Regions from separate parts of the Shewanella sp. GD04112 genome, predicted to be linked through region 1. Evidence: predicted binding sites of a transcription regulator. Region 1 holds the regulator's gene; the other holds the start of a gene.
The links. The regulator ArgR, encoded in region 1, controls arginine synthesis, uptake and breakdown. The targets are predictions, from matches to a motif close to ANTGAATANNTATTCANT.

Region 1 (16,755 bases):
CGAATAAAGACAATGCCATCAAGTTGATGGAGTTCCTGTCTGCGGATGTGGCACAAAAAGCCTATGCCGAAGTAAACATGGAATATCCGGTGAAAGCCGATGTCGCGCCTTCAACCTTAGTCGCCTCCTGGGGTGAGTTTAAATCCGACCAATTACCGATTTTCAAGCTGGCGGAATACCACCAAGCGGCGGTGAAATTGTTAGATGAAGTTCAGTTCGATCTCTAGTTGAGCGGTTATAGCGACTAGAAATAGTAAAAGTGAAAAGTGCGCCTTAATTGGCGCACTCACTTAGGTTAAAGGATCCACATGATTTTAGGATTAGCCAGAAGCTGGTCGCTTACTGGTTATGCCATAGCCGCGCTACTGGTGTTACCCCTCTTTGCGTTAATTCTTCAGGCGGCGCAGCCCGATGAGGCCGTCTTTGGTCATCTGCTCTCCACTGTACTACCCACCTATATCTCCAACAGCCTATGGTTGATCCTGTGGGTGAGTATTGGCTCACTCTTGCTGGCACTGCCCTGCGCTTGGTTGATGGCGCGCTGTGAGTTTGTCGCTAGGCGTTATCTGCAATGGGCCTTATTGCTACCCTTGGCCATGCCCGCCTACATAGTCGCCTACGTGTATACCGATTTACTCGATTACGCAGGACCTGTGCAAACTTGGCTTCGCTCAGTGTTTGGTTGGAGTTCGCCGCAGGATTACTTTTTCCCCGATATCCGTACCTTAGGCGGCGCGGCGTGTGTGTTGTCGCTGGTGCTCTTTCCCTATATTTATCTGTTGGCGCGCACCGCGTTTATGGAGCAATCCCTAAGCTTGGCCCACGCATCGAGGATTATGGGCTGCTCGCCGTGGCAAAGTTTTTGGCGTTTATCCTTACCTATGGCAAGGCCAGCTTTGGCCGTGGGCGTGGCTTTAGTGGCGATGGAGACGGCGGCGGATTTTGCCACAGTCAACTACTTTGCCGTGCCCACCCTGACCACGGCCGTGTACGACACTTGGCTGGGCTATGGCAATTTGACGGCGGCGGCTAAGCTCTCGGCCATTATCCTCTTGGTGGTGTTTAGTTTGATTGGGGTAGAGCGTTTTGCCCGCCGCAAGCAGCAGTTATTCCAAAAGCAGTCCCGCATTCAAGCGAGCGATTTATATCGGCTCTCACCGATGCAAACCCTGTGTGCCCTCGGCTATTGCATCACCTTGTTACTGCTGGCCTTTGTACTGCCAAGCGGCATTTTGCTCTCCTATGCCATCGATTATTTTGAGCAGAGCTGGGACCCGATTTTCTGGCAATTGAGTGTGAATAGCTTGAGCCTCGCACTCATCACTAGCCTAGTGTGCTGCGCGATTGCGTTGATATTGATGTTTATTCGCCGCGTGAGCCCAAGGTCGAGCGATGCGCTGCCATCACGCTTGGCCTCGACTGGCTATGCCTTGCCTGGCACAGTGCTGGCGATTGGCGTGCTGGTGCCGTTAACCCTGCTCGATTTTGCGATCAATGATGCAGCAAATTGGTTGGGGATGACTGGCCCAGGGCTCCTGCTTACGGGCAGTACGGTCGCACTGGTTTTTGCCTTTTGTGTGCGCTTTGTGGCTATCGCCATCGGCAGTGTGGAGACTAGTTACAAACGTATTTCGCCGTCACTGGACATGGTGAGTCTGACCTTAGGGCAGAGCCCAAGACGACTGCTACAAAGAGTGCATCTGCCGCTGCTCACGAAGGGCTTATTTGCCGGGGCGCTACTGGTGTTTATCGAAAGCATGAAAGAATTACCGGCGGCATTGTTGCTGCGGCCTATAGGGTTTGAGAATCTCGCCACCTATGTTTTCCAGTTTGTCTCAGACGAAAAGCTTGAACATGGCGCCTTGCCCGCCATTGTGATTGTGCTCGTGGGCTTAGTCCCACTGATTTATTTAAACCGTTCCTTGGAGCAAGATAGCCGATGACCAGCACCCTCAATCTTCATCAAGTTCATAGCGATTATCAGGGCCAACAGGTACTCAAAGGCTTAGATTTAACCCTTGCTCAAGGTGAAATCCTTGCGCTGTTAGGCCCAAGTGGCTGCGGCAAAACCACCTTGCTCAGGGCGGTGGCTGGATTGCAGGCCATCAGCCAAGGTGAAATTCAAATTAATGGCAAGACCGTCAGCGGTGCGGGGCAATTTGTGCCGAGTGAGCAACGGGGGATAGGGATGATCTTCCAAGACTATGCCTTGTTCCCCCATTTGACCGTCGCCGAGAATATTCTCTTTGGCGTAGCAAAATTAACGGCTACGCAGCGCCAGGCACGCTTGGATGACATGCTCGCCCTAGTGAAACTCGAAGGCTTAGCCAAGCGTTATCCCCATGAGTTGTCCGGTGGGCAGCAGCAGCGGGTGTCGATTGCCCGCGCGCTTGCGTATGAGCCGCAATTACTGTTACTCGATGAGCCTTTTTCGAATATCGATGCCCAAGTGCGCCACAGCATGATGGCGGAGATCCGCAGCATTCTCAAACAACGTAATGTCAGCGCGGTATTTGTAACCCACAGTAAGGACGAGGCCTTCGTCTTTGCCGATACCTTGGCCATTTTTAACCAAGGTGTGATAGTGCAGCATGGCCGCGCCGAAAACTTATATGCCGCGCCCAATAGCCGTTATGTGGCGGATTTTCTGGGCAGTGGTAACTATCTACCCGCCGAAGTGATCGATGGCCATAGTGTTGCCACCCCGATTGGTGAGCTGCGCAGCCTGACGCCCTTGTCGCAATCCCATGCTTTCAATGGCCAAGTGTTTTTGCGGCCACAGCAATTGGCGCTCAGCGCCGATGATGCGGGGGTGGGCACTATTACCGAGCGGCGCTTCCTCGGAGCATTTTGCCATTACTGGGTGAAAGTCGAGGCGGCGTCCCACGCCCATTATGTCGAAGTGCGTAGCCAAATCATGCAGTTGAATGTCGGCCAGCGGGTGGTGTTAAGCACTGAGCCACATTCCCTAGTGCTATTTGAATCTTAAGCAGACCGCCGAGGATATGTCACTGTATCAGCATAAAGTATGACATTTTTGCTTACGTTTAACTTGGGCAAAAAAACGCTAGATTGCTGATATTTTCAGCCTTCCTTGTTACCTTAATTCCTCCAGAGTGGGAGGAATTATGATAAAAACAATAAAATCAATTTGTACCTTAGTCACAGTGGCGACAGCAATGTCGTCATCGGGAGTGTTGGCCATGGATAGGATCACGGGTAAAGCCTTTGCGACGCGCTCAGAAGTGTACGCCACCCATGGGATGGCGGCGACCAGCCAACCGCTAGCGACTCAGGTGGCGATTGATGTGTTAAAACAGGGCGGCAGTGCTGTGGATGCGGCGATTGCGGCTAATGCCATGCTGGGCTTAGTCGAGCCTACAGGCGCTGGGGTTGGTGGCGATTTATTTGCCATTGTCTGGAGTGCTAAAGATAAAAAGCTCTATGGCCTCAATGCATCGGGTCGTAGCCCCAAATCTTTAACCCTAGAAAAGCTTAAATCCCTCGGACTAGATTATTTACCGCCTTTTGGGCCGCTGCCCGTGTCGGTTCCCGGTGCGGTGGATGGATGGTATGAGCTGCACGATAAGTTCGGCAAACTGCCAATGGCCGATAATTTAGCGCCAGCGATTCGTTATGCCCGCGAAGGTTTTCCCGTTTCTGAGCTTATTGCCTATTACCTTAATGGCAGTGGTAAAAAACTCGGTCAATTCCCCGGTTTTAAAGAAACCTATATGCCCAATGGCAAAATGCCTGCGGTAGGGGAAATATTTAAAAATCCTGCATTAGCAAACACCTACGAGAAAATTGCCAAGGGCGGTCGCGATGCATTTTATAAGGGCGATATCGCCAAGAGCATAGATAAATACATGAAGGCGCAAGGCGGTTTCCTCAGTTATGAAGACCTCGCCAGCCATACTAGCGACTGGGTTGAACCCGTATCGGCCAACTACCGTGGCTACGATGTGTGGGAGTTGCCGCCCAATGGGCAGGGGATTGCTGCGTTACAGATCTTAAAAACCATGGAGCCCTTCGATGTTGCGGCCATGGGCTTTAACAGCCCCGAATATGTGCATTTATTCGTAGAGGCTAAGAAACTCGCCTTTGCCGACCGCGCGAAATTCTATGCCGATATGGCCTTTAACAAAGTGCCAGTGAAGGAATTGATTTCGCAGCAATACAATTACGATCGCGCCAAACTTATCGACTTAAACAAGGCGGCTAAGAGTGTCGATGCGGGGAATCCTGCGCTGCAACATGGGGATACTGTGTATCTGACGACGGCGGATAAAGACGGCAATATGGTGTCGCTAATCCAGAGTAACTACCGCGGCATGGGCTCGGGTATGACGCCACCGGATCTCGGCTTTGTATTGCAGGATCGCGGGCAGATGTTCGATCTCACCGAAGGTCGTTTCAACACTTATGCGCCGGGTAAGCGTCCCTTCCATACCATTATTCCCGCCTTTGTGACTAAAGACGGTAAACCTTGGTTGAGTTTTGGGGTGATGGGCGGCGCAACACAGCCGCAAATGCACGCGCAGATCATTGTTAATCTGATTGATTTTAAAATGAACTTGCAAGAAGCGGGCGATGCCCCCAGAATTTTGCACACAGGTTCGACCGAGCCTACGGGTGAGGTGATGAATGACGGCGGCTATGTGAGCTTAGAATCAGGCTTCCCCGTTGAAACCCGCCGTGAGCTAATTAAGAAAGGCCATGTGCTACGCGATGGGCTCGGCGATTTTGGTGGATATCAAGCCATTGGTTTTAATGCCGAAACGGGCGTTTACCGCGGCGCATCAGAGAGCCGTAAAGATGGTTATGCCGCAGGTTACTAAGGCATAATTCGCCTTTGGCGTTATGAGCGCCGAAACTTGCGTAAGACGAATTGACGAGGCGTAATGGCCTCGTCAATTTTTATATTCCAGTCTACAAACGTGTTTACATTACAAAGACGGACAAACTGTGCGTTACTTAATGTCATTTTCAGGTAAAGTTGCGGATAATATTGCCGAAAATGAATCGACAAAAGGGTGATAACCAGATGGATATTCAAAATATGCCGCGTGAACAGTTGGGTGTGTGTGCAGAGGGAAACTTACATAGCGTCTATTTGATGTTTAATGCGAGCGACAACGATAACGTTGAATCGCAATTGCGTCCCTGTATTGCCAACGTTGCGCAGTATATTTATGAGTTGACGGATCAATACTCCGACAGCGCATTCAATGGTTTTGTGGGCATTGGTGCCAACTATTGGGACAGCCTCTATCCCGATGCTCGCCCCGAGATGCTCAAGCCATTCCCAGCAATGCAAGCGGGTAACCGTGAGGCGCCAGCGATCGAATACGATCTGTTTGTGCATATTCGCTGCGACCGCTATGACATTTTGCATTTAGTCGCCAACGAAATCAGCCAAATGTTCGAAGACTTAGTCGAGTTAGTCGAAGAGGAACGCGGCTTTAGATTTATGGATAGCCGCGACTTAACAGGCTTTGTCGATGGCACCGAAAATCCTAAGGGGCGTCATCGTCAAGAGGTTGCCTTGGTCGGGGATGAAGATCCTGAATTTAAGGGCGGCAGCTACATTCATGTGCAAAAGTACGCCCACAACTTGAGTAAGTGGCATAGATTACCGCTTAAGAAGCAAGAAGATATTATCGGTCGTACCAAGCAAGACAACATCGAATACGAGTCGGAAGATAAGCCATTAACCAGCCATATCAAGCGGGTCAACCTCAAGGATGACAACGGCAAGTCGATTGAGATTTTGCGCCAGAGCATGCCTTACGGCTCGCTCAAGGAGCAAGGGTTGATGTTTATTTCAACCTGTCGCACCCCAGAGCACTTTGAGAAGATGCTCCACAGCATGGTGTTTGGCGATGGTGTGGGTAATCATGACCACCTAATGCACTTCACCAGCGCCTTGACGGGTTCTTCTTTCTTCGCCCCAAGCTTAGATTTTTTGATGCAGTTCGATAATTAAGCCTTCGCAAACCGCGATTCAACGCACTGAGCCTTAAAGCCTCAGTGCGTTTTGTTTGTGGGCTTAACTCGCCGTCGTCCACTTACTGAGATCCTGCTGCCACTGCTGGGCGGTAAAATCGATAAAGGCGCGCACCAGCGCTTGTTGATAACTGCGGGAGAGATACACAGCCCAAAGGGTTTGCCCTGGCGCCGTGTATTCGGGGAGCACTTCTTGTAGTTGGCCGCTGGCCAGATAGGGATTGGCTAAGTCGCAGGGCAAGTAGGCAATGCCATGCCCGCGCAATGCGGCGCTGACAAGTACTCCCATTTCATTGGCCATCAGATTCCCCATAGGTTTAATCAGCTCACTCTGTTGCTCCTTGAGTAGCTGCCAATGTTGCTGTGAGCTATGGATAAGGCAATTATGGCTGAGCAGATCGTTAGGGACGGTTAGTGGCTCGGCTTGAGCCAAGTAACTGGGCGCGGCGCACAGCACGGCATCTATGCTCATCAGTTTGCGGGCAATCAAATTCTCATCGGGTTGCTCGGTATAGCGCAGTGCCACGTCCACCCGCTCATCCACCAACTGGGCAAAACTGTCCGACATTAACAGCTGAATATTGACCTTAGGGTGTAATTTTATAAAGCGATCGACCACATCAAACAGACTGTGCTGCCCAAGCCCGACGGGCGTAGCAATACGAATACTGCCAACTAATTCGGTGTTATGACTATGGGCGCGGCTTTCCATTGCGGCGACTTCGCTCAGCACCCGCTGACAATATTGCAGGGCTTCTTCCCCCTGCAGAGTGAGGCTGACGCTGCGGGTCGTGCGGTGCAATAAACGTAAACTCAGCCACTGCTCAATTTCTTGAATATGACGTGATACCTGTAGGCGACTGAGATCGAGGTGTTCTGCGGCCTTAGTAAAGCTGCCACAGTTGGCCACTTCGATAAAGCTACGCATTGCGGCGATTTTATCCATATATAATTACATCCATTAGTATCTCAATCTGAAACAATCATGCTCATTTATCGATATTTATCACGTGAAGTGTCGCAAGTAAACTGGTCTCAATTTAAATCAGTAGCGAGACTTATCAAATGAAAATTGCAGTATTAGGCGCATCAGGTTGGATTGGCGGAACCATTTTTAACGAGGCGCTGAGCCGTGGCCATGAAGTGGTTGCCTTAGTGCGTGACCCAAGCAAGCTTGGCGAAACAGCGGCTGAAGTACGTAGTGTCGACCTGACTTTGCCATTGGAAGCCGACACATTTGCGGGTGTCGATTTAGTGATTGCCGCAGTGGGTGCACGCGCCGAACAGAACCATGGCATAGTCGCGAAGACAGTCAATAATCTATTAGCCGTGTTACCACAGGCAAAAGTGCCTCGTCTACTTTGGGTCGGTGGTGCGGGGAGTTTAGAAGTGGCGCCGGGAGTGACCTTGGTTTCAAGCCCAGACTTCCCGCCCGCTTATAAGGATGAAGCCTTGGCTCAAGGTGAGGCATTGAAGGCATTTCGCGCCGCCAATACTATGGTTAACTGGACTTTTGTCAGTCCAGCGGCAGAAATTTACCCAGGCGCCAGCGAAGGTCCTTACCGTTTAGGCGGCGATAGCTTCTTTACCGATGCGAATGGTCAGAGCAAGATTTCAGTGGCCGACTACGCCAAAGCCATGCTCGATGAAGCGGAAAACGCGGCTCATCCCAATCAAAGGATCAGTGTGGCCTACTAAGGCTGACGATCTTAGAACTACCGGCTAAGTCGACGAACTAAGGTTTGTAAGCTCGGGGTGACGAGTCTTTGTTCTAAGTTCGCGTCATCAAAGCCAACAGATAGGTCTTATGCTGTAACGTAATCGGGACACCAGCCCAGAAACAAGGGCAATGTTGGACTGAAAAGCGTACAGATAAAAGAGAACAGGTCAGCAAGCTGACCTGTTTTTTTATTCTGCGTAGTTGAATAAAGATTTGATGGTTTCCAAGGTATCGGCGATATCTTGGATGCTGGATGGACAAATAAAGATAGTGTCGTCTCCGGCAATGGTCCCCAAAATCCCTTCAGGCTTACCGATGGAATCCAATAAACGGGCAATTAATTGCGCTGCGCCAGGGCTGGTGCGAACGACAATCATGGCTTGGTTATGGTCAACATCGAGCACTAAGTTTTTTAATGGGCTGCCTGCGGTAGGCACGCCTAGTTCGGCGGGTAAGCAATAAACCATCTCCTGCTTAGCATTGCGGGTGCGTACTGCACCGAACTTGCTGAGCATCCGAGACACTTTCGATTGGTTAATATTGCTAAAGCCTTCTGCTTGTAAAGCGGCGACAATTTCACTCTGGGAGCCAAAACGCTCCTCTTTTAAAATCGCCTTAAAAATTCTAACAAGGTCATCCTGATTCTTGGTCGTTTGCATAGTCTTATTCTTTATTCAAAAAAACAGGCGTATTTTGAATAGTTTTGGTCAAAGTGTCAACAAATAACCATTATGGCTGAATAAAAATGCAGTTTACGGATGGCTGGATAGCCGTGTTGTCGCTATTGATATTGGACTAGAGTAAATATTCAACATTGGAATGCTCAGTTTCGCTAAAACTTTGTCTCCACGACTAAGGGATAATTGAAATTAACGTGACATTCCAGTAATGTGACGCCAACGGAAATTAGATCCATGTCACACATATCCGAGAAATAACGGAGATAACTATGAAAGTTGCTGTACTTGGTGCTGCTGGTGGTATCGGCCAGGCTCTCGCCCTACTGTTAAAAACTCAATTACCTGCGGGTTCTAAACTGTCTCTATACGATATCGCACCGGTTACTCCGGGTGTTGCGGTTGACTTGAGCCACATCCCTACTGCGGTTGAAATCAAAGGTTTTGCTGGTGAAGATCCAACGCCTGCACTGGAAGGTGCTGACGTTGTTCTAATTTCTGCTGGTGTTGCGCGTAAGCCTGGTATGGATCGTTCAGATCTGTTCAACATCAACGCAGGTATCGTTCGTAACCTGATCGAAAAAGTGGCAGTGACTTGCCCTAAAGCCTTAGTGGGTATCATCACTAACCCAGTAAACACTACTGTTGCTATCGCAGCAGAAGTGTTGAAGAAAGCCGGTGTTTACGACAAGAACCGTCTGTTCGGTGTGACGACTCTGGACGTTATCCGTTCTGAAACTTTCATCGCTGAGTTAAAAGGCTTAAACGTTGCTGACGTTAAAGTGAACGTCATCGGCGGCCACAGCGGCGTGACTATTCTGCCATTACTGTCTCAAGTGGAAGGCGTGACTTTCTCTGATGAAGAAGTCGCTTCTCTGACCAAGCGTATCCAAAACGCGGGTACTGAAGTGGTTGAAGCTAAAGCTGGTGGCGGAAGCGCGACTCTGTCTATGGGTCAAGCGGCTTGCCGTTTCGGTATGTCTCTGGTTCGTGGTCTGCAAGGCGAAGCTAACATCGTTGAATGTGCTTACGTTGACGGCGGCAGCGAGCACGCTGAATTCTTCGCTCAACCAGTGCTGTTAGGCAAAAACGGTATCGAAAAAGTACTGCCTTACGGTGAAGTGAGCGCATTCGAAGCTAACGCCCGTGATTCTATGTTAGATACGCTGAAAGGCGATATCAAACTAGGCGTTGATTTCGTTAAGTAATCTATCTGGATTATGAGAGAACGGAGCCTAATGGCTCCGTTTTTTTATGCGCTAAAATTGAGTCCCTACTTGGGGCAAAGCTACTTAGGCAGTTGGCATTGATTGTCACAGCGCGCCTTGCCCGTCAGTAAGTAAGAGATGCGGTATCTGTGCTTGGCGAATCTCAGGTAGCACCAATCCGCGATAGGTTTGATAAGCGGTAAGCGTAGCACTTGTACCCAAGGGCGGGTTCCCGTTAATCCCCAGGCTTTGCAGGTGACATCGAGCCCAAGCAAAATCTCTCCTGTCGCCGTTTCACCATGAAGAATGGTGTTGGCATACTCTTTATCGATATAGCCGAATCGAGAGCTAAAATGCTCGGCATTAAGATCCACAAGTTCGATGCGATCATCGAGATCGCGCGCTTTAAGCTGGCGCATTTCGGCGCTACATAAAGGGCAATTGCCGTCGTAAAAAATTCGCAGTTCCATAGGGCTTCCTCGATTAAGCTCGCCTCGAGTATACGCGGGCGCCATCATTTTAGATCTAAATCGTGAAGCCTTTCATACCTTAATGATTAGGCGCAAGACAATAAAGACAGTAACATTCTGCGTATTACACTGTTTTATTGATGATTTAGCTAACTAGATTTGCCCTGCATTTAACGCATAGCTTAGTGCTTGGCAAATAACAGGATGGATATGACAGCTCCCATTATTATCACTGGCGTGGGTAAACGTATTGGCTATGCCCTCGCGAAACACTTGCTCGCCCAAGGGCACAAGGTGATTGGCACCTATCGCAGCCATTATCTTAGCATTGATGAGTTACAGTCTTTGGGCGCGACTTTAATCCAATGCGATTTTTACGATAATGCGCAGCTCCAAAACCTGATTGAGCAATTGAGCCAATACCCCAAAATCCGCGCCATCATCCATAACGCTTCTGACTGGCTGCCAGACAACAGCCCAAGCCTTGCCGCCCATGAAGTCATGCAGCGGATGATGCAGGTGCATGTGAGCGTGCCCTATCAAATGAACTTGGCCTTAGCCTCACAGCTGCGAGCTGGGGCCGAGGGTGAGATTGGCGCCAGCGATATTATCCATTTCACCGACTATGTGGCCGAAAAGGGCAGTGCCAAGCACATGGCTTACGCGGCCAGTAAGGCGGCGCTGGATAACTTAACCTTATCCTTTGCGGCGCAATTAGCGCCCGAGGTCAAAGTGAACGCAATTGCTCCGGCGATGATCCTCTTTAATCCGAGCGATGATGAAGCCTATCGGCAAAAGACCTTGGCTAAGGCCATCTTGCCAAAAGAAGCTGGAAATCAGGAGATTATCGCCTTAGTGGATTATCTCTTGGCGAGCCGCTACGTCACTGGTCGCTGCTACAATGTCGATGGTGGGCGGCATTTAAAGTAAAGCTGCGTGATAGCAGTGAACTTAATCAAGTACTGGGTTTAAAAAAGTAACTGGATTTAAAAAAGTCGCTGGATTTAAACGAATAACTCGGTTGATTCGATTAAACGGCCTAGTCGAATTGCCATTCGCTGCTTGGGGTAATGATAAAGGGCAAAGGTACATCCCAATGCTCGCAGGGCAGGGCTGTCACTTGCTGGCAATCATGGGCGTAACCCATGGGTAGAGGTTTACCTTTGCTATGCCAATTGGCTAGCGTTCTGTCGTAATAGCCGCCGCCCATGCCCATACGATTACCTTTGATATCAAAGGCAACCAACGGGGTAATCACCACATCCAGTCGCTCAATTGGCATAACGCTACGCACATCCAACTTAGGCTCTAAAATACCAAATTGATTCGGCAGCATTGGCGAGTCGGCGTGGTAATGCAAAAACAATAATTGCCCTGCATTGAAGGGGTGGAGCCGCGGCAGATAAGTTTGAATGCCCTGCTGCCAAAGTGCCTCGATAAGCGGGGCGGTTGCCAGTTCGCCATCGTGGGTGAGATACAGCGCGACATGCTGGGCATTCAGCGCGCTCAGTTTTTCGAGCATTCGCCGACTGGCGGCAAGGTTAGCCTCGGTTTGCACCTCGGTCGAAAGCGAGCGGCGAGCCAAGCGGATCTGTTTGCGTAATTCGGCGCGGCTTAGATTTGGGTTGAGAGTGGTGGTATCGATTTCAGACTGAGTGCCGTGTGGCCCATTGGCTGTTGGAACCGAAGTGTTCGAGACAGGCGAAGTGATAGACATAAATAAGATGCTCCCCAGAATGCCGCTACCGGTGTAGCCCTTGAACCGTAGGTTCAAGGCGGGTAAATGATTACCTCCTAAGGCTTCTCGGTACGAGCCGAGCATGCTCAATGTCAGTAAAGCATTCACCCTGAGATCAAAATTATCGGCACAGGGACATTACCAGTTGGCCTGCACCCCAGGGAGCAAAAACGGTATTGAATCGCTAAAATCTTGGCTTAAAAAGTATAGGCCAGTTTAGCCATTCACTGTGCAACTCTTCTCAGATTGATGGTGCGTGGCACCGAGTGGCACAGTCTAAATCTATTTGGTTGAACGCTCAACTAAGGCGTTTTCCAAGGTTGACTGCAACAGGCTGATGCGGTCATCCATTTGTTTCATATAGTGCTTATTCTTTTGCTTTTCTTGGTACAACTCGTGTCCAATATTCAGCGCCGCCATAATGGCAATTTCTTCGCGGCTTAAGCTATTAGTGCGATTTTTTAAGGTAGTTAGCTGCTGCTCAACCCCTTGCGCCACAACGCGTAGGGCATCTTCCTGACCTTTCGGGCAGGCGATAGAGTAGGTGCGCCCTAGCAGGGTGATTTCAACTGCACTATTACTCATTCGAAGATGATCCTTTCGTTGGCATCGATAGGGCGGACTATATAGGGCTGATATTAAAAGTGCAAGGTGAGCCGCCGATGGATTGCACATTCGCCGTTTTGTTTGCTGCTTGTGTGAGCAGTTGCCGGAATTTTTATCTTCGCCCCCAAGAATGCCGGATCAGAGTTGGTTCAAGTCTTTATCTCTGCTAGCATTGCTGCTGGAAAATTCTGATTGGAACCTGATATGGCGACCCCTCCTTCGTTACGTATCGACAGCTTAAAAATCGCCCTCGATGCGGCTGAAATTGGTCAGCATCCCGTGGAAGTGCACGGTGCCCTTGTGGGGTTAATCTGCGGTGGCGTAGATCAAACTGGCGATCTGTGGATTAAACCTTTATTTGACCTGATGAATGATGGTCAACCTTTACCAGCGCCTCTGCATCAATTGGTGTGTGAGCTATTCCAAGACTCGGTTGCCCGTTTAGGCGACTTTGAGTTTGGCTTTATGCCACTGCTTCCCGAAGAGGAAGAGCCGTTAAGTCAACGCGTTGAAGCCTTATCACTGTGGACGCAAAGCTTCTTAACCGGCATCGCGATTATCCAGCCAAAGCTGAATAAAGCCTCGGCCGAAGTGCGTGAAGTGATCAAAGATCTGGCCGAGATTGCTCAGGTTGAGTTTGACGTGACCGAAGATGAAGAATCGGAAACGGCTTACACGGAGTTGCTGGAGTTTGTCCGCATTGCCGCCATTTTGTGTTACTCCGAGTTTGGCCCAGAGCCGAGCCACGGAGAGGGCGACGATCCTGCGGTGATCCACTAATCGTAGAAAGATAAAGGCGGAGCGATTCCGCCTTTAATGAGTTTTAAATCTAACATCCTGATGGCGAAACGCTTTTAGCCATGCCATAGCTTGAATGAGAACCCCATGACGGTAGCAGAGCACATGGATAATTCAGTTCAAAATGTCGATATTGCCATTGTTGGTGGCGCCATGGCGGGGGCGACCCTCGCGCTGGCCTTAGCGCGTTTGTCTGGCACTGAAAAACCTTTATCTATTGCCTTAATCGAGGCGCATCTTCCCGATAATAGCCACCCCGGCTTTGACGCCCGTTCCATCGCCATTGCCCATGGTTCCATCTTCGAGTTATCCCGTTTAGGTTTATGGCCGAAACTGGCGCATTTAGGCACGGCGATTAAGGATATCCACGTATCCGATCGCGGCCATTTTGGGATGACGGAACTCAACGCCAGTCAGTTCCACTTGGATGGGCTGGGCCAAGTCGTCGAGCTGGAAAGAGTCGGCCAAGTGCTCTTTAGTGAGCTTCATAAAACTCAGGTTAAGCTCTTTTGCCCTGCCAAACTGTCAGAGTTAATTCCGGCTAACGAGAGTCACACCCTAGTGCTCGATTCCGGCGAGCGGATTTGCGCCAAGCTGGTGGTTGCGGCCGATGGCTTGCAGTCTAAGGTGCGCAGCAGTTTTAATCTGCCCATCACTCAAGTGGCGTTTGAGCAAACCGCGATTATCGCCAATCTACAAACCGATAAGCCGCATCAGCACTGGGCTTATGAACGCTTTACCGAGACTGGCCCACTGGCATTATTACCGATGGCTGATAGCCAAGGACAGCCGCGTTTATCCCTCGTCTGGGCGCTTGACGATAACCGCGCTCAAACGATGCTCACAGCGCCCAAGGCCGAGTTTTTAGCTGCGTTGCAGCAAGCCTTTGGCTATCGCGCTGGGCAGTTTATCGACGTTAGTGAGCGCCATGCTTATCCGTTAAATCTGTCCTACATGCCAAGGCCGATTCACCATAGATGCGTGTTTATCGGTAATGCGGCGCAGACTCTGCACCCAATTGCAGGGCAGGGGTTTAACTTGGGTCTTCGGGATGTCGTCAGCCTGCTCGATGTGCTGCAACGCGCGCTGGCGCAGGGTGAGGATATCGGCGGTGTCGCCGTTACCCATGGCTATTTGCAGGCCCGTGAGGCGGATAGAAACAGCACTATTCGCAATATTGAATTTTTAGTCCGTGGCTTCTCTAACCAATACTGGCCCTTGGCCCTTGGGCGTAATCTGGGATTGCGTCTGTTATCTTGGTTCCCGCCACTGAAAACCCCCGTTGCGCAGAAGGCGATGGGCTGGAAATAATCATTACTGGTATCGCAACGCGAAAAGGATGTACCCATGTTAAGTTCACAAGCCTATGACATTGCCATTGTGGGTGGCGGCATGGTGGGACTCGCCACCGCGATAGGATTGGCGCAGGCCAACTTGAATGTCGTCGTGATCGATGCCCAAAGCACCCAAGCCGTAAGCGGTGAGCCAAGGCTTAGGGTCAGCGCCATCAACAAGGCGAGCCAACGTTTGCTCGAGCACCTCGGCGCTTGGCACTATGTCGATGCCAGCCGCGCGACGCCCTATCAAAAAATGGCGGTATGGGATAAAGACGGCTTTGGTAAAATCGCCTTCGATGCCAGCAGCATCAGTGAACCTAGCCTTGGCGCCATTATCGAAAATGATGCCATCAGCTACGCCCTCGCCAAGCGTGCCAGTGAATTTGACAATATCACCCATATCGAAAACCAACGCATAGAGCGTATCGCCTTTGGTGAGCGCGAAGCTTGGTTGACCTTAGCCAATGGCGCCGAGGCTGACATCGAGAGCGTCAGTGCCGCACTGGTGATTGCCGCCGATGGTGCTAATTCTTGGGTGCGCGAACAATGTAAGATCCCGTTAACCTTCTGGGATTATGGCCACCATGCGATCGTGGCGACCATTCGCAGCGAAATGCCGCACCTTGCCACCGCCCGCCAAGTGTTTTTGCAGGACGGCCCGCTGGCCTTCTTGCCCTTATATGAAGAAAACCTCTGCTCCATCGTCTGGTCAGTGCCGCCAGAGCGCGCCACCGAGTTACTCGAGATGGCGCCAGAGCAGTTCGAGCGCAATCTTACCGCCGCCTTCGATGGCCGCCTCGGCATTTGTAAGCTTGAGAGTGAACGCCAAGCCTTCCCATTGCGGATGCGCTACGCCCGCCATTTTGCCCGCCACCGTTTAGTGCTCGCGGGGGATGCGGCCCACACCATTCATCCATTAGCTGGCCAAGGGGTAAACCTAGGCTTCCTCGATGCCGCCAGCATTATCGAAGTCATCGGCGAGCTACACGAGGCGGGTAAAGATATCGGTGATTATGCCCAGCTGCGCGCCCTTGAGCGTTGGCGCAAGGCGGATGCGATGGAGATGATTGCGGCGATGGAAGGCTTTAAGCGCCTGTTCGAGGGGAGCAATCCCCTTAAAAAAGCCATTCGCGATCTGGGACTCAACCTCGTTGATAATGTCGCTGGGCTGAAAACAGTGTTCATGCAACAGGCCATGGGCAATAAGTCCTCACTCCCCAAGTTATGTCGCTAGCCTCGGTTGCGCTAATGTAATCATAATTGCTGATAATATCAGCGATTTGATTGCAGGCTGCGCAAATCTCGCTTTCGTATGTAAAAAAATTACATGTTAAAGATGAGAAAATCTAATGACACTGGCTTCGGATTAGAAAAATCTCCTGTATACAAATTTGTGACGCAAGGTATAATTTCGCCGCATTTTAGACCCTAGTACTTATACCAATCACGATAAATATCTGATCAATTCAGAGCAAATCAGGCGTTGCAGTGACAGACGCATTGATACAGAAAGAATCACCTTTCAAATTGATGCATCGTGGAAGTGAAATGCCGATTAGCCAGATATTTAGCCGGATTTGTATCACCCTACGCTAGGCAGAGACCTGAAAAAGGCCGCAAAAAAGGGATAACAATGGCTAATAAAACTGTTCTGTTTAACAAGCACTTAGAATCAAACGCTAAGATGGTCGACTTCCACGGTTGGGATATGCCCCTCAACTATGGTTCACAAATCGAAGAACACCACGCCGTGCGTCAAGACGCAGGGATGTTCGACGTGTCCCACATGACTGTGGTTGATGTGACTGGAACCGACGCTTGTGCATTCCTCCGTAAGTTGCTGGCAAACGATGTGGCCAAACTTAAAGTTCCTGGTAAAGCCTTATACGGCGGCATGTTAGATGACAATGCCGGCATCATCGACGACCTGATCACTTACTACCTGACCGACACTTTCTACCGTGTTGTCGTCAACAGCGCGACCCGCGAAAAAGACTTAGCGTGGATCGCCAAACAATCCCAAGGTTTTGATGTCACTGTGACTGAGCGTCCTGAGCTGGCGATGATCGCCGTTCAAGGTCCTAACGCTAAGGCCAAAGCCGCCGCCGTATTCAGTAGCGAGCAAAATGCCGCCATCGAAGGCATGAAACCTTTCTTCGGTAAGCAAACCGGTTCTCTGTTTATTGCCACCA
Region 2 (16,755 bases), 460 kb from region 1:
CCGCCAAGGCGCCCGAACCGAGCGGACAGGTATTGGCGCGCTTTAAGGCATCGGTTAAGCGGCTAAGATCGCGCTCAATCATCTCCACATAGGCTAAGCACCAGTGGCCAAACGTGACTGGTTGAGCACGTTGCAGGTGAGTATACCCCGGCATGACAGCGTCGAATTCACGCTCAGCAAGCGCGATAAGTTCGCTGCGTAAGGTTTGCAGGCGAGCCACTAATGCCGCACCTTCGGATTGGCACCAGAGCTTTAAATCGGTAGCGACTTGGTCGTTACGGCTACGGCCCGTATGGAGTTTCTTACCTAGATCGCCGACTTTAGCGATCAACGCCGACTCCACGAAGCTGTGAATATCTTCCGCGCCCGATGCAAGAATAATCGCAGGATCGCCCTTCACTTCCACCAGCAGCTCGTTCAGTGCTTTCTTCAAGTCGCTGCATTCAGTAGCAGTGATAATGCCGACACTGGCAATCGCATCGGCCCAAGCGATAGAGCCGACAACATCCTGCTCAAACAAACGGTAATCCACAGGCAGTGAATCGTTGAATAATTTAAATAGCGCGCTGGTTTCGCCCTGAAATCTTCCACCCCATAAAGCCATGCTCAATCCCCTCGCTCACTGCTTTGAATACGTTAAAACTTAAGATATAAAAAAGGGCGCTAGGCGCCCTTTGAGTCTGCCTATTACTTAGCGTTGAGCGCGCGAATGCGGCTTGCTAACGAGTACAGACGGATAAAGCCTTCAGCGTGTTTTTGGTCATACACCTGATCTTCACCGAAGGTGGCAAACGCTTCAGAATACAAGCTGTTTGGCGAACGCTTCTTAACGGCAATAGCGTGACCTTTGTAGAGTTTAACCACAACTTCACCGTTAACAGACTCGGCTAATGACTCAGATGCCGCCAGCAGCGACTTACACAGAGGTGTAAACCAACGACCGTCGTACACTAAGTGTGCCATTTGGGCACCCACTTGCTCACGCCAAGTACGGCTGGTTTTATCCAGCACTAACTCTTCAATCGCGCGCAGCGCAGCAAACATCACAGTGCCGCCTGGAGTTTCGTAGCAACCACGAGACTTCATGCCCACTAAACGGTTTTCGGTGATATCGATACGACCCACGCCATGTGGTGCAGCGATGGCATTCAGCTTCATCAGTGCAGCGTAAGGAGTTAATAGCTCACCGTTTACTTTAGTCACACGGCCATGTTCAACTTCGAGTGACACATATTCTGCTTGGTTTGGGGCATCTTCTGGATCGGCAGTCAGCGTCCACACACCTTTGCTTGGCTCGTTCCATGGATCTTCCAACTCGCCACCTTCGTGGGAAATGTGGAATGCGTTAGCATCACGGCTGTAGATCTTAGTCGCAGAAGCCGACGTCTTGATATTACGCTCAGCTAAGTAAGCCAGCAGATCTTCACGGCTCTGCATGGTCCATTCACGCCATGGTGCAATCACTTTTAAATCAGGTGCTAATGCCGCAAAGCAACCTTCAAAACGCACTTGGTCGTTACCCTTACCGGTACAACCGTGGCACAGGGCATCGGCCCCCACTTTACGAGCCACTTCAACCTGCGCCTTAGCGATGATTGGACGCGCCATTGAAGTACCTAACAAGTAAGTACCTTCATAGATTGCACCCGTTGCCATGGTTGGGTAGATGTAATCTTTAACGAATTCTTCTTTCAGATCGACGATATGGCACTCTGATGCGCCAGAAGCTAATGCCTTTTCAGTCAGACCCACTAATTCTTCTTCACCCTGACCTACATCAGCGCAAAAGGCGATGATTTCACAGTTGTCGTAGGTTTCTTTTAACCAAGGAATAATGGCCGAAGTATCTAGACCACCCGAATAGGCTAAAACGACTTTTTTCACGCCAGTGTTTTTGTTCTCGATAGACATCTTAAATTCCTATAACTCGTTTCTCACCTTGGAGAAAGTAGGCTGCTAAACAGGGTTAAATTAACTAAATAGGGTTACCAGTACTGCGTTTTGGGCGTGCATCCGATTCTCTGCTTGTTGCAGGATCAAGGAGCCTTCGCCATCCATTACCTCATCGGTCACTTCAACACCGCGGTGAGCGGGTAAGCAATGCATAAAGAAGTGAGCACCCGCTTTCGCCATCAAGCCCTTATTGACCTGATAAGGTGCAAACTTATCCTTAATTTCCGCTAACGGTGTTGGATCACCCATGGAAATCCAGGTATCAGTATAGATAGCATCGTGACCTTCGATAGCACCAATATCTGAAGTCAGTACAACCTTGCCGCCATATCGGCTGGCAAGTTCTTGTACTTCGGCCACGACGTAGCCATCAGGAAAGTGACCCGCAGGGCAGATCACTGTCATGGTGGCACCGAGAATAGCCGCGCAATACATCAATGAATTCGTCACGTTATTACCGTCACCTACGTACGCTAACTTAACATCACTGATATTTTCAAAATGCTCGGCCAAAGTTAAGAAATCGGCCAGCGCTTGGCAGGGATGATATAAATCCGAAAGCGCATTTATCACAGGCACAGTGCCAAACTCGGCCAATTGTTCGATGGTCTTGTGGGAGAAAGTTCTCGCCACAATAGCATCGGCCCAACAGGACAGGTTAGAAGCAAAGTCAGCGACCGATTCCCGCTTACCTAAGGCACCATTTTGTTGGTCTAGGTATAAACAGTGGCCGCCGAGCTTGTTAATACCGATATCGAAGCTAACACGAGTACGCAGGGATGGCTTTTCAAATAACATCACCACACTCTTACCGTCCAGCGCATGACGATACTCAGCGGGATTCGCTTTAATCGTCTTGGCTAACGTAATCAGATCCAGCAACTGTTGCTGGGTTAACTCTTTTATCGATAGTAAATGCTTCATAACCTACTCCGCTTATGGTTGGATTTGTGTGCCCACGGCCTCACCTTTTGCTAATGCGACTAATTGGCTTGCATCACGCCATGAGGCAACTTGAACCGCCTGCCCCATCCACTGCGCCACTTCGAGCGCAGCTTCTACTTTTACTTTCATTCCCTTTTCGATCACGCCTTGCTTCACCAACTCGGCAATCTGCTTACCATTCAGTGAAGGGATTAATTGACCTTTACCATCGAGCACGCCAGACACATCCGATAACAGCACCAACTTGCCACCGACCAACTTAGCTAATACCGTCGCCGCTTGGTCAGCGTTCACGTTCAGCATTTGGCCATCGTCCATCATCGCAATCGAGCTACAAATCGGCATCCAACCTTGGGACAGAATAAACTTGAGGTAAGTGGCGTCCTTAGGAGAAACCTCGCCCACTAACCCTAAACGCTCATCTTTGATCTTGGCCGATACTGTGTTGCCATCGGCTAAGCTCATGCCCACACTCACTATTCCAGCCTTTGTCGCTGCACCTTGGAGGATCTTGTTTGATGTTCCGGCCAGTGCACCGGCAATAATCGGCATTTGCTCCGGCGGGGTCACCCGCAGGCCTTCTAACTTGACGGTTTCCATGCCATTTGCGGCTAATTGCTCATCGACCAAACAGCCGCCGCCATGCACCATCAGCACTTGCTGACCATTAGCGATCATTGCTGCCGCGGTATCCATTAAACGCGCCATCCCCATTTCACACTGCAGCAGGGCGCCGCCGACTTTAAGAACTAATACTGAGTTGTTGGTAGACATCTTGACGACTCTCTTAAATAAGGATGAACGGTTAAAGGTTAAAGTGAATCTTTATGCATTGCAGGGCTTGGCTTGCCGCGCCTTTCATCAAATTGTCGATCGCACTGGCAACCACTAAGTAGCCACTGTTCTCATCAAACTTCCAACCTAAGTGGCAATTCGGAGTCAGCACCACATCATCCACTTTCGGGAACTGGTTCTGTTTCACTGTCACCAGCGGAGCTTGGTCATACACACTGTATGCCGCAGCCACATCGGCAGTGGTAGTGCCTGGTTTTAGCTGTACCGTGATGGTCGCTAAAATGCCGCGCTTGAAGTTGCCTAGGTGCGGCGTGAAGATCACCTCTTGCCCCAGTTGAGTGGCAATCTCGGGTTGATGTCTATGGCCTAATACGCCGTAGGGTGTGAGGCTCACTTCGCAAAAACTGGTATGCAGCTGTGCCTTACGACCCGCGCCCGTCACACCGCTGACCGCATTGATCACTGGATAGGCTGAGGTCAGTAAATTCTTTAATGGTTTCAATGCAGTTAATGATGCTGTTGGGTAACAACCTGGCACAGCAATCATCTTAGTCGCAGCGACTTCTTTGGCATTCCACTCGGCTAGACCATAGACGGCCTTGGCCAACACTTCAGGATATTCGTGCTCAAAACCGTACCACTTAGGGTACTGCGCCACATCGCTGAAACGATAGGCACCGCTTAAGTCAAACACGGCTAAACCTTGGTTATAGAACCACGCCGCTAAATGCAAACTCACCGAATGTTCGGTCGCTAACACCACGGCATCTGCCTCGGCGACGATCTTCGCCTTAGCTTCTTCGGTCAGTGGTGACAGAGCTAAATCAATGTGGCTATAGACAGGGTACAAATCTGCTAAAGCTCTACCTTTATCTAAACTATTTTCAGAGACATACAGACCTTGAATCGATAATTCAGACTCCGCATGGACTAAAGCTGTTAGTTGTGCGCCTGTGTAACCACTGGCACCGATAATGGCGATGTTTTTCATATGTATTTTTATAAACCGAATCAAAGAGACTTAAAGAATAGATGAATAGCGTACACGCACCAGCGTATATCTATGATGACAAGACTATCGTCGTAGGAAATCGTAATGGGTCGTTATTTTATTCACTGACGGCTTAACGCTATACATCATGATATTTACTCTAGAGGTCACAAGGGGTGACTCATCTCAACTGCTGGCTAGACTACCACAAAGATCTATTTATGCAATATATGTGAATATATATTTTTATTAAATTTTATCTTTTATCTGCGTTCAAGCACGCTTAGCAAATAACACAATACTTCACTAACTGCTTAATAACTCAGTTATCTATGGATGAAAGACGGAAAAATCAGTCCTTTTTATTAACACCGAATACACATACCCGCAAAGCCGAAAATGATGCAGTTCATATTCACTTCCCCTAAACATAATAAAATATTGCGTTAGCTCGCATTTATATTGAATATTCTTCAACAATTATCGTGATTAGTTGCATATAAGATAAGCCAGTCGTATAAGTTATAAGTTCTGCTGTTGACCATTGCCCTCAGTGGTGGGTATTGTGCTAGCGGGCTATATACCCAAGCGACCTGAAGACTCTCATCACCTACAGGTTGTTTGGGTATATTGCGGATTTTTATATTTTTCAATTCGGAGTAACTATGGCAGGTAATGTGGCAGACAATGTGACCGACATGTATGCGTCGTTAAGATCGAACGTGAGTATGTTAGGGCAAATCTTGGGCGATACGATGCGCACCCACCTCGGTGATTCTTTCCTCGAGAAGGTTGAGCAAATTCGTAAACTCGCAAAAGATTCCCGCCGTGGCGACGAAGCGGCACGTGAGCAAATGCTAGAACTGCTCACCGCACTCCCCGATGAAGAGTTAGTGCCTTTTGCCAAAGCCTTTAACCAATTCCTCAACTTAGCAAACTTATCCGAACAATTTCATACTATTAGCCGTAACTGCGATGAGCTGGTTTGCGTACCGGATCCGGTCGAACAGTTGCTTGGCCGCATGCTTAATGGCCGTATCGATCAAACCAAGATGTTGGATTGCTTAAAAACGCTGGATATCGACTTAGTCCTCACCGCGCATCCAACGGAAATCTCTCGCCGCACACTGATCCAAAAATATGCTGCAATTGTGGATTGCCTCGCCGAGCAAGAAAACAATCAACTGTCGGACAGAGAGCGCCGCCAAATTAATCTGCGTCTGCGCCAGTTAATCGCCCAAATCTGGCACACCAATGAAATTCGCCGTGAACGCCCAACGCCAGTGGATGAAGCCCGCTGGGGATTATCCACCATTGAAGAATCCCTCTGGCATGCTGTCCCCGACTTTTTAAGGCAGCTCAACGATCAAGTACAAGATCGCACAGGCCAGCAATTGCCTATCGATATCGCACCGGTGCGTTTCTCAAGCTGGATGGGTGGCGATCGCGACGGCAACCCTTTTGTGACCGCTAAAGTCACCCAAGAAGTGTTAGATCGTAATCGCCATGCCGCCGCCCGTTTATTCCTCAAGGATATAGTGTTGCTGGTTGGCGAGTTATCGATGGAAGAAGCCAACAGCGAACTGATGGCGTATACCAACAATAGCTGCGAACCCTATCGTTTTGTGCTGCGTTCATTAAGACAAAAACTGCGCGACACCATCGACTACTTAAACGCCCGCATCGAAGGCCATAACCCAGAAGTCGATAAATCGACGCTGATTTGGCAAGAAAGCGATCTTAAAGCGCCGCTAGAGATGCTGTATAAGAGTTTATGTGACTGCGGCATGCGTTTGATTGCTAACGGTTTACTCCTCGACATTCTGCGCCGTCTCGCTTGTTTTGGCATCCATATGTTAAGGCTCGACATCCGTCAAGATGCAGGCCGTCACTGCGATGTTCTTGCAGAGTTAACCCGCTATCTAGGTATGGGGGACTTTAATCATTGGGATGAAACCGAAAAACAAGCCTTCTTGCTGCGTGAACTCAGTAACCGTCGCCCGCTGATCCCAAGCAACTGGCAACCTTCTGCCGACGTGGCCGAAGTGCTTAACACTTGCCGCTTAATTGCAAAACATCCTGCTAAGGCGTTGGGCTCCTATGTGATCTCGATGGCGAGCAAGCCTTCAGATGTATTAACCGTATTATTACTGCTCAAAGAAACCGGCTGCACTCATCCGATGCGCGTTGTGCCGCTATTTGAAACCTTAAGCGACTTAAATAACGCCGCCGAGTGTATTACCGCACTGCTCGATATCGACTGGTACCGTGGTTACACCAAAGGCATGCAAGAGGTGATGATCGGTTATTCAGACTCAGCCAAAGACGCGGGTGTAATGGCCGCCGCTTGGGCGCAATATCGCGCACAGGAGCAGTTAGTCGCCGTCTGTAAACAGGCTGGCGTTAAGCTGACGCTGTTCCATGGTCGTGGTGGCAGTATTGGTCGTGGCGGCGGCCCAGCTCACAAAGCGATTCTGTCGCAACCGCCCGGCTCAGTTGACGGTCGTATTCGCGTCACCGAGCAAGGTGAGATGATCCGCTTTAAGTTCGGCCTGCCTAAATTGGCGGTGCAAAGCTTAGCCCTATACACCTCAGCGGTGTTAGAAGCGACCTTGCTTCCGCCTCCCGAGCCTAAGCAGGAATGGCGCAATTGTGTGGAGCGAATTGCTGAGGAGTCAGTGAGTGCTTACCGCGGTATTGTCCGTGAAGAGCCGGATTTTGTGCCTTATTTCCGCGCAGCCACTCCGGAGGTTGAACTGGGCAAACTACCATTAGGCAGCCGCCCGGCAAAACGCCGTGTCGATGGCGGTATCGAGAGCTTACGTGCCATTCCTTGGATTTTTGCTTGGTCTCAAAACCGCTTAATGTTGCCAGCATGGCTAGGCGCCGGTGAAGCATTACAGGCGGCCTGCCAACGTGGCGAAATAGGCTTGCTACAGGATATGGAGCGCGAATGGCCCTTCTTTAGCACGCGGATTTCCATGCTGGAGATGGTGTACGCCAAGGCGGAACCTAACTTAGCGCGCTACTACGAAACCTGCTTAGTACCGCCCAATCTTCACCACTTAGGCGAAACTTTACGCCAGCGTTTAGATCTCGGTATTAAAGTGGTGCTGGAGCTGACTAAATCGGATACCTTAATGGCGCATACACCGTGGAATCGCGAATCAGTCAAACTGCGCAATCCCTATATCGATCCATTAAACTTCCTGCAGACCGAGTTATTAGCTCGTACTCGCAAGGAAACAACCGAAGCTCCCGCTTCCGAACACGTGCAACTCGCCTTAATGCTGACGATTGCCGGTGTCGCGGCGGGCATGAGAAACACAGGTTAATGAAAAAACTCACGCTTAGCCTTTGCTTGGGATTATCTGTACTGCTTGACGGCTGCGTCACGCAGTACAGTATCAGCGAGCATGAAATGGAGCAGTATCTCAGCAAAGAGATCCATTTTGAGGTGAAACAAGGTAATCAACTCGTGGGCGCGCAAGTGCGCATTAACGACATCAGTGTCAGACTCGGCGAAAAGCCTGACACTATGAGCGTCAGTGCGGCCACTCAAGTGTCCATCACTAATCCTATTTTTCCGTTGAAGGCGCAGCTTTCAACCACCTTTGAGGCCAAGCCTTGGTATGACAGTGCCACCCACAGCGTCTACCTGCGCCAGCTTGAATTGGTGAAAGTAGAATCAACTCCTAAGGATATCGAGAAAGCCATCAGTAGCGCGACGCCACAGGTTATGGGCTACTTAAGGCATTTCCTCGAGAATCAGCCCGTTTATGTGCTCGATACGAAGGACAGTAACCAAGCGCTGATGGCCAAGATGACCGAGAGCATTCAAGTTGTCCCTGGCAAATTAGTCCTTAAGTTCACTAAATAGCGGCTCGTGTTGCAAACCATTCGCCATAAAAAATGCTCCCTCGGGAGCATTTTTGTTAATCCAGCTAGACTGACTAAAACCCTTCAGTATTCAAAGAGTTACTTGCTGAAACGCCCTATCGATTGATAATCCACAATCACAGCTTCTGTGAGTAATTCACGTCTTAACATATCGTAGGCCACTGCCGCACTTAAGCTACGCACTAAATCCCGTGAACGTCGCGGCAGTTTTATCATTTGGCTGTAGACGCCACTGCGGGTAGCCAAGGCAATTGCTACTGTACCGACGGGCTTCTCTTCGGTTCCGCCATCTGGTCCCGCTATTCCACTGGTCGCTAAGGCAAAATCACTGTCTAAGATAGCACGCGCGCCCTTAGCCATTTCTTCGACCGTGGGAATAGACACTGCGCCGTGATCGTCTAACGTCGCCGGATTAACACCTAACACTCGCACCTTAGACTCGTTACTATAAGTCACCAGACCGTGTTGTAAATAGGAAGAACTGCCCGGGAAATCCACTAACTGACTGGTTATCATCCCACCCGTGCAAGACTCGGCAACACTCAAGGTCAAGCCAGAATTCAGTAACTTCGCATGGATTTCCTCGGCAAGCGTCGCTTTATCTTCGGCGACAACCGCAGTACCCAGCACCATTTTGATGTGCCCAGTCACCCGTGGCAGCAAAGCAATAGCCTTCTCACCGCGGGCAAAGATCTTAATCTCAATATGTGGCATTGAGGAGCGATAACCAATGGTAATCCCCTCAGGCAACTCCAATGGCTCAATTTTGTCGGCAAGGGAAGACTCACCATGACCTATGGTCAGCAACTTCTTCAGCGCCACCTTAGCATCGAGGTCAAACTCTTCACGGATAAAAGGAATAAATTGTTCCTTCACCATATGCTTGAGTTCAAATGGCACACCTGGGGTGAAGAATAACCAAGCTCGATTCAACTTCACTCTAAATCCACAGGCCGTACCGACGGGGTTATCCACCATCACTGCAGACTCAGGCAGCATCGCCTGCTTCAAATTACTGACTGGCATCTCACGGTTATTACGCGTAAACCAATCTTCTAAATGCTGACGCCATTCGCGATTCTCAACCAGAGACTCTCCCTTTGCCTTAGCCATTGCTTCGGCAGACATATCATCACTGGTCGGCCCCAAGCCGCCATTCACTAAGATGACATCGGCATGCAAGCTACGCTCTTGGAAAACCGCAATTAAGTCCTCGAGGCGATCCCCCACAGTCACTCGTCGTTGGATCTCAATGCCATGCTCCATCATAGTGCTGGCAAACCAGGCCGCGTTAGTATCAACAATCTGACCCGACAGCACCTCTTCCCCAGTGCAAATCATCTCTAACTTCATCATAGATCCTTAGCTACCCCAATAAATTACTGCATAAGGTAAGTAACCTCTGAAGTAATAGCAAGAGTTGCCATCGGCAAGTATGGCTCAGTAACGTGAAGAAAATAAGGCAACAAGTCGCTATTTAGCGCGCATCAGGGGTGTGCGAGTGAAAGAGGCTGAAAATTGGAATGAATGATTTCAAAATAACAATCTAAAAATGGCAAACGCCAAATGCAAAAAAGCCAGCTTATTCAGCTGGCTTCGTTGTTTATTTAGGCGCTTGGCGATGACCTACTCTCACATGGGGAGACCCCACACTACCATCGGCGCGATTGCGTTTCACTTCTGAGTTCGGGATGGGATCAGGTGGGACCACAATGCTATTGTCACCAAGCAAATTTGGTATTTACTTACCCGTCTTATCTCACGCAGGCAGTAAATGAATTCGGAAAGCTGTTTGAGTACCACTTCTTAAGTGTTTGTATTCGTCTAAGTATCACTTAGTAAAACCCATCTGGGTTGTATGGTTAAGCCTCTCGAGTCATTAGTATCAGTTAGCTCAACGCCTCACAACGCTTACACACCTGACCTATCAACGTCCTAGTCTCGAACGGCTCTTTAGTGGACTTAAAGTCCAAGGGATGACTCATCTTGGGGCTCGCTTCCCGCTTAGATGCTTTCAGCGGTTATCGATTCCGAACATAGCTACCGGGCAATGCCATTGGCATGACAACCCGAACACCAGCGGTTCGTTCACTCCGGTCCTCTCGTACTAGGAGCAACTCCCCTCAATCATCCAACGCCCACGGCAGATAGGGACCGAACTGTCTCACGACGTTCTGAACCCAGCTCGCGTACCACTTTAAATGGCGAACAGCCATACCCTTGGGACCGACTTCAGCCCCAGGATGTGATGAGCCGACATCGAGGTGCCAAACACCGCCGTCGATATGAACTCTTGGGCGGTATCAGCCTGTTATCCCCGGAGTACCTTTTATCCGTTGAGCGATGGCCCTTCCATTCAGAACCACCGGATCACTATGACCTACTTTCGTACCTGCTCGACGTGTCTGTCTCGCAGTTAAGCTGGCTTATGCCATTGCACTAACCGTACGATGTCCGACCGTACTTAGCCAACCTTCGTGCTCCTCCGTTACTCTTTGGGAGGAGACCGCCCCAGTCAAACTACCCACCAGGCACTGTCCTTAACCCCGATTAGGGGCCCAAGTTAGAACATCAACACTACAAGGGTGGTATTTCAAGGACGACTCCACGAGAACTAGCGTTCCCGCTTCAAAGTCTCCCACCTATCCTACACATGTAGGGTCAATGTTCAGTGCCAAGCTATAGTAAAGGTTCACGGGGTCTTTCCGTCTAGCCGCGGGTATACGGCATCTTCACCGCAATTTCAACTTCACTGAGTCTCGGCTGGAGACAGCGTGGCCATCATTACGCCATTCGTGCAGGTCGGAACTTACCCGACAAGGAATTTCGCTACCTTAGGACCGTTATAGTTACGGCCGCCGTTTACCGGGGCTTCGATCATGAGCTTCTCTTGCGATAACCCAATCAATTAACCTTCCGGCACCGGGCAGGCGTCACACCGTATACGTCATCTTGCGATTTTGCACAGTGCTGTGTTTTTGATAAACAGTTGCAGCCACCTGGTATCTGCGACTGCCGTCAGCTTAGGGAGCAAGTCCCATCACCAACAGCAGCGTACCTTCTCCCGAAGTTACGGTACCATTTTGCCTAGTTCCTTCAGCCGAGTTCTCTCAAGCGCCTTGGTATTCTCTACCCGACCACCTGTGTCGGTTTGGGGTACGATTCCCGCTAACCTGAAGCTTAGAAGATTTTCCTGGAAGCATGGCATCAACTACTTCATCCCCTTGGGGACTCGTCATCAGCTCTCAGTGTATAGTGACCCGGATTTGCCTAAGTCACCCACCTACCACCTTAAACGCGGACTACCAACGCCGCGCTAGCCTAGCCTTCTCCGTCTCTCCATCGCAGTTAGCGGAAGTACAGAAATATTAATCTGTTTCCCATCGACTACGCCTTTCGGCCTCGCCTTAGGGGTCGACTCACCCTGCCCCGATTAACGTTGGACAGGAACCCTTGGTCTTTCGGCGAGGGGGTTTTTCACCCCCTTTATCGTTACTCATGTCAGCATTCGCACTTCTGATACCTCCAGCGTGGGTTACCCCTTCACCTTCAACGGCTTACAGAACGCTCCTCTACCGCGCAACCCTAATGGATTGCACCCGTAGCTTCGGTGGTATGTTTAGCCCCGTTACATCTTCCGCGCAGGCCGACTCGACTAGTGAGCTATTACGCTTTCTTTAAATGATGGCTGCTTCTAAGCCAACATCCTAGCTGTCTAAGCCTTCCCACATCGTTTCCCACTTAACATACACTTTGGGACCTTAGCTGACGGTCTGGGTTGTTTCCCTTTTGACGACGGACGTTAGCACCCGCCGTCTGTCTCCCGGATAGCACTCTTTGGTATTCGGAGTTTGCAAAGGGTTGGTAAGTCGGGATGACCCCCTAGCCTTAACAGTGCTCTACCCCCAAAGGTGTTCGTCCGAGGCGCTACCTAAATAGCTTTCGAGGAGAACCAGATATCTCCCGGTTTGATTGGCCTTTCACCCCCAGCCACAAGTCATCCGCTAATTTTTCAACATTAGTCGGTTCGGTCCTCCAGTTGATGTTACTCAACCTTCAACCTGCCCATGGCTAGATCACCGGGTTTCGGGTCTACGCCTTGCAACTAAACGCGCAGTTAACACTCGGTTTCCCTACGGCTCCGCTATTCGCTTAACCTCGCTACAAAACGTAAGTCGCTGACCCATTATACAAAAGGTACGCAGTCACGGTCTCAAGAACCGCTCCCACTGCTTGTACGTATACGGTTTCAGGTTCTATTTCACTCCCCTCACAGGGGTTCTTTTCGCCTTTCCCTCACGGTACTGGTTCACTATCGGTCAGTCAGGAGTATTTAGCCTTGGAGGATGGTCCCCCCATATTCAAACAGGATATCACGTGTCCCGCCTTACTCGTTTTCATCAAAGGTTAGTTTTCGTGTACGGGGCTATCACCCTGTGCCGCTGGACTTTCCAGACCATTCCACTAACACCCCTCTGACTTAAGGGCTAATCCCCGTTCGCTCGCCGCTACTAGGGGAATCTCGGTTGATTTCTTTTCCTAAGGGTACTTAGATGTTTCAGTTCCCCTCGTTTGCCTCACTACACTATGTATTCATGCAGTGATAACAGCTTATGCTGCTGGGTTCCCCCATTCGGACATCGTTAGCTCAAATGCTTGTTACTAGCTCGCCAACGCTTTTCGCAAGTTACTACGTCCTTCATCGCCTCTGACTGCCAAGGCATCCACCGTATACGCTTAGTCGCTTAACCATACAACCCAAATGAGTTTCACTTGAATTGTTGCGACCAGCTGGTTTTACTTGTCTCATCTTCGACCAAGAAGATGGACTCGCCTTAGACTTGAATATTCAAGACACTTAAAAAGTGTTTTAAGAACTCAATTTTTTTCGTATTAACACAACGACAGACATCATTGTATTAATTACTATCAGCTTTCCAAATTGTTAAAGAACAATGCTTACCGGCATGCGGTGCATTTCGCTCTCCCTCCTCTTTCGAGAAGTTCAACAAGCCATCTGTGTGAACACTCAACAAACATCAAGTTAGTCGTATAGGTAAGGAGGTGATCCAGCCCCAGGTTCCCCTAGGGCTACCTTGTTACGACTTCACCCCAGTCATGAACCACAAAGTGGTGAGCGCCCTCCCGAAGGTTAAGCTACCCACTTCTTTTGCAGCCCACTCCCATGGTGTGACGGGCGGTGTGTACAAGGCCCGGGAACGTATTCACCGTGGCATTCTGATCCACGATTACTAGCGATTCCGACTTCATGGAGTCGAGTTGCAGACTCCAATCCGGACTACGACGAGCTTTGTGAGATTAGCTCCACCTCGCGGCTTTGCAACCCTCTGTACTCGCCATTGTAGCACGTGTGTAGCCCTACTCGTAAGGGCCATGATGACTTGACGTCGTCCCCACCTTCCTCCGGTTTATCACCGGCAGTCTCCCTAGAGTTCCCGCCATTACGCGCTGGCAAATAAGGATAGGGGTTGCGCTCGTTGCGGGACTTAACCCAACATTTCACAACACGAGCTGACGACAGCCATGCAGCACCTGTCTCAGAGTTCCCGAAGGCACTAAGCTATCTCTAGCGAATTCTCTGGATGTCAAGAGTAGGTAAGGTTCTTCGCGTTGCATCGAATTAAACCACATGCTCCACCGCTTGTGCGGGCCCCCGTCAATTCATTTGAGTTTTAACCTTGCGGCCGTACTCCCCAGGCGGTCTACTTAATGCGTTAGCTTGAGAGCCCAGTGTTCAAGACACCAAACTCCGAGTAGACATCGTTTACGGCGTGGACTACCAGGGTATCTAATCCTGTTTGCTCCCCACGCTTTCGTGCCTGAGCGTCAGTCTTTGTCCAGGGGGCCGCCTTCGCCACCGGTATTCCTCCAGATCTCTACGCATTTCACCGCTACACCTGGAATTCTACCCCCCTCTACAAGACTCTAGTTTGCCAGTTCGAAATGCAATTCCCAGGTTGAGCCCGGGGCTTTCACATCTCGCTTAACAAACCGCCTGCGCACGCTTTACGCCCAGTAATTCCGATTAACGCTTGGACCCTCCGTATTACCGCGGCTGCTGGCACGGAGTTAGCCGGTCCTTCTTCTGTAGGTAACGTCACAGCTGCAAGGTATTAACTTACAACCTTTCCTCCCTACTGAAAGTGCTTTACAACCCGAAGGCCTTCTTCACACACGCGGCATGGCTGCATCAGGGTTTCCCCCATTGTGCAATATTCCCCACTGCTGCCTCCCGTAGGAGTCTGGGCCGTGTCTCAGTCCCAGTGTGGCTGATCATCCTCTCAGAACAGCTAGGGATCGTCGCCTTGGTGAGCCATTACCTCACCAACTAGCTAATCCCACCTAGGTTCATCCAATCGCGAGAGGCCCGAAAGTCCCCCTCTTTCCCCCGTAGGGCGTATGCGGTATTAGCAGTCGTTTCCAACTGTTATCCCCCTCGACTGGGCAGATCCCTAGGCATTACTCACCCGTCCGCCGCTCGCCACCTCAGGAGTAAACTCCCTTGTGCTGCCGCTCGACTTGCATGTGTTAGGCCTGCCGCCAGCGTTCAATCTGAGCCATGATCAAACTCTTCAATTAAAAGTTTTTTTGTTTCCGAAGAAACGGCTCAATGAATTCTGAATCGACTTAGCTTAATAAGTCGTTGTACATATTGCTATGAACACTCATTCATTGATTTAAATTTTGATTACTCGCCAAACGGCAGAGTAATTTCGATTAACTCAACACCTGTGAGTGTCCACACAGATTTCTTGTTTAGATTGTTAAAGAGCATTTGACCATTCACTTCGCGTTACCGCTCAGCGGGTCAGGGCTGCGTATTCTACGCATTTCCCTTGTCGCGTCAAGGCGTTTTTGCAAACTTCTTGAGGCTTTCGAATCAACTGCACATTTTGCATTCGATTCGCACTGTCACTGCGGTTGCTTTCGCTGTCTGCCGTGTCAGTGGATGCGCATTATAGGCAGCAGAACTTTTTACGCAAGGGCTTTTTTCAGGTTTTTTGCATTATTTTTCAAATCGCTTTTTACACCCAATCTAGGCACAAGCTACCCACGAGTTATTCCCAGAGTTATCCACAATCGCTGTATTTATCACCGCTGAGTGCCGCTCAACATCGCTAAGTAAAACGATTTATCACTCAATACAGACGCGTGGTTGCAATATTAAAGGAGGAATAAAGATGCAATTCGGCAATGAGGATAGAAAAGGTAAATAGAGGAAGCCGCGACCTTATACTTATATAGCTATATAAAAGTATAAGGTCGTGCAACGCGCGCTCACTTGTGGTGTTAGTTTGCACTCCACAGTAACTGGCCGCAATCGGTAAGATCGTACCCACCTAATAACGAGGCCATTTGGCGCGTGTGTCCGCTACTTAACATAGTAAAGAGCTGTTGCAGTTGTCTGCGGAAGTAAATGCTTTGCGGCATCACAAAGTCGAAGGACTCTTTGACGAGAGGCACGAAGCTTAAGCCGCTCTCTAGGGCAACGGATTGGCAACCGAAACCTATGTCGGCATCCCCCCGTGCTATATATCCTGCGAGCTCACGTTCGCTATAGGCCGTTAGCACCACATTGAGTTGTTCTAAACGCGCCCCTTGCTTTAATAGCCATTGTTCTAAATGTTGCTGGCTACCAGCGCCACCTTGGCGGCTGACCCAACGCCAGGGTAAGGTGAGTACCTTATCCTCTTCTTGGCATCTGTGGTGCATATCGGTACGCATGATCAAGCCTTGCTGACGGGAATAACCATGCACCATGATCCATTGTTGGTGGTTCTGATAACCTTTAAGTAAGGCTGGATGACGGATATTCCTATCCTCCATGCTACCCCAGTGCAGAGTACAAACGTCGGCATAGCCCTTTGCTAATAGCTCTAACCCAAGACGCGAGCCCGTTGCGCTGTAACTGATCAGTTCGCGGCTCCCCACCTGTGCCATCAAGCGCGCCACTAACATAGAAAGCAGGGGATCATCGCTGCCAGTGATCAAGAGTCGGTCGGTTAACATGCCGCTGTGGCAGGAGTCCATCACCCAACGGTCAATTAACACCTTAGGGAATAACCATTTACCGGTGATTTTCGTTGCTGGCAGAATTCGGTCATTCGCCATAGCGTAGACTTTCTTCTCGTTTAGATCTAAATACTCAG

Region 2: the regulator ArgR is predicted to act here: its motif matches at 4,916-4,933, upstream of argC (N-acetyl-gamma-glutamyl-phosphate reductase).

Annotation. Positions count from the first base shown of each region.
Region 1 is NZ_JAOEAL010000001.1:4,127,619-4,144,373, reverse strand. Features, by position in the region: gene N7386_RS18205 (Fe(3+) ABC transporter substrate-binding protein) at 1-227, shown strand, start outside; gene N7386_RS18200 (iron ABC transporter permease) at 309-1,943, shown strand; gene N7386_RS18195 (ABC transporter ATP-binding protein) at 1,940-2,989, shown strand; gene ggt (gamma-glutamyltransferase) at 3,129-4,841, shown strand; gene N7386_RS18185 (Dyp-type peroxidase) at 5,048-5,989, shown strand; gene N7386_RS18180 (LysR family transcriptional regulator) at 6,053-6,955, opposite strand; gene N7386_RS18175 (NAD(P)-dependent oxidoreductase) at 7,075-7,707, shown strand; gene argR (transcriptional regulator ArgR) at 7,918-8,388, opposite strand; gene mdh (malate dehydrogenase) at 8,679-9,614, shown strand; gene N7386_RS18160 (DUF393 domain-containing protein) at 9,695-10,084, opposite strand; gene folM (dihydromonapterin reductase) at 10,295-11,014, shown strand; gene N7386_RS18150 (5-formyltetrahydrofolate cyclo-ligase) at 11,124-11,801, opposite strand; RNA gene ssrS (6S RNA) at 11,809-11,989, opposite strand; gene zapA (cell division protein ZapA) at 12,105-12,407, opposite strand; gene N7386_RS18135 (UPF0149 family protein) at 12,633-13,208, shown strand; gene ubiH (2-octaprenyl-6-methoxyphenyl hydroxylase) at 13,314-14,537, shown strand; gene N7386_RS18125 (FAD-dependent oxidoreductase) at 14,574-15,797, shown strand; gene gcvT (glycine cleavage system aminomethyltransferase GcvT) at 16,197-16,755, shown strand, end outside.
Region 2 is NZ_JAOEAL010000001.1:4,584,628-4,601,382, forward strand. Features, by position in the region: gene argH (argininosuccinate lyase) at 1-604, opposite strand, end outside; gene N7386_RS20145 (argininosuccinate synthase) at 688-1,911, opposite strand; gene N7386_RS20150 (ornithine carbamoyltransferase) at 1,972-2,877, opposite strand; gene argB (acetylglutamate kinase) at 2,890-3,672, opposite strand; gene argC (N-acetyl-gamma-glutamyl-phosphate reductase) at 3,704-4,684, opposite strand; gene ppc (phosphoenolpyruvate carboxylase) at 5,350-8,019, shown strand; gene N7386_RS20170 (DUF1439 domain-containing protein) at 8,019-8,564, shown strand; gene N7386_RS20175 (CinA family nicotinamide mononucleotide deamidase-related protein) at 8,663-9,937, opposite strand; rRNA gene rrf (5S ribosomal RNA) at 10,198-10,313, opposite strand; rRNA gene N7386_RS20185 (23S ribosomal RNA) at 10,443-13,335, opposite strand; rRNA gene N7386_RS20190 (16S ribosomal RNA) at 13,642-15,184, opposite strand; gene N7386_RS20195 (helix-turn-helix transcriptional regulator) at 15,896-16,755, opposite strand, start outside.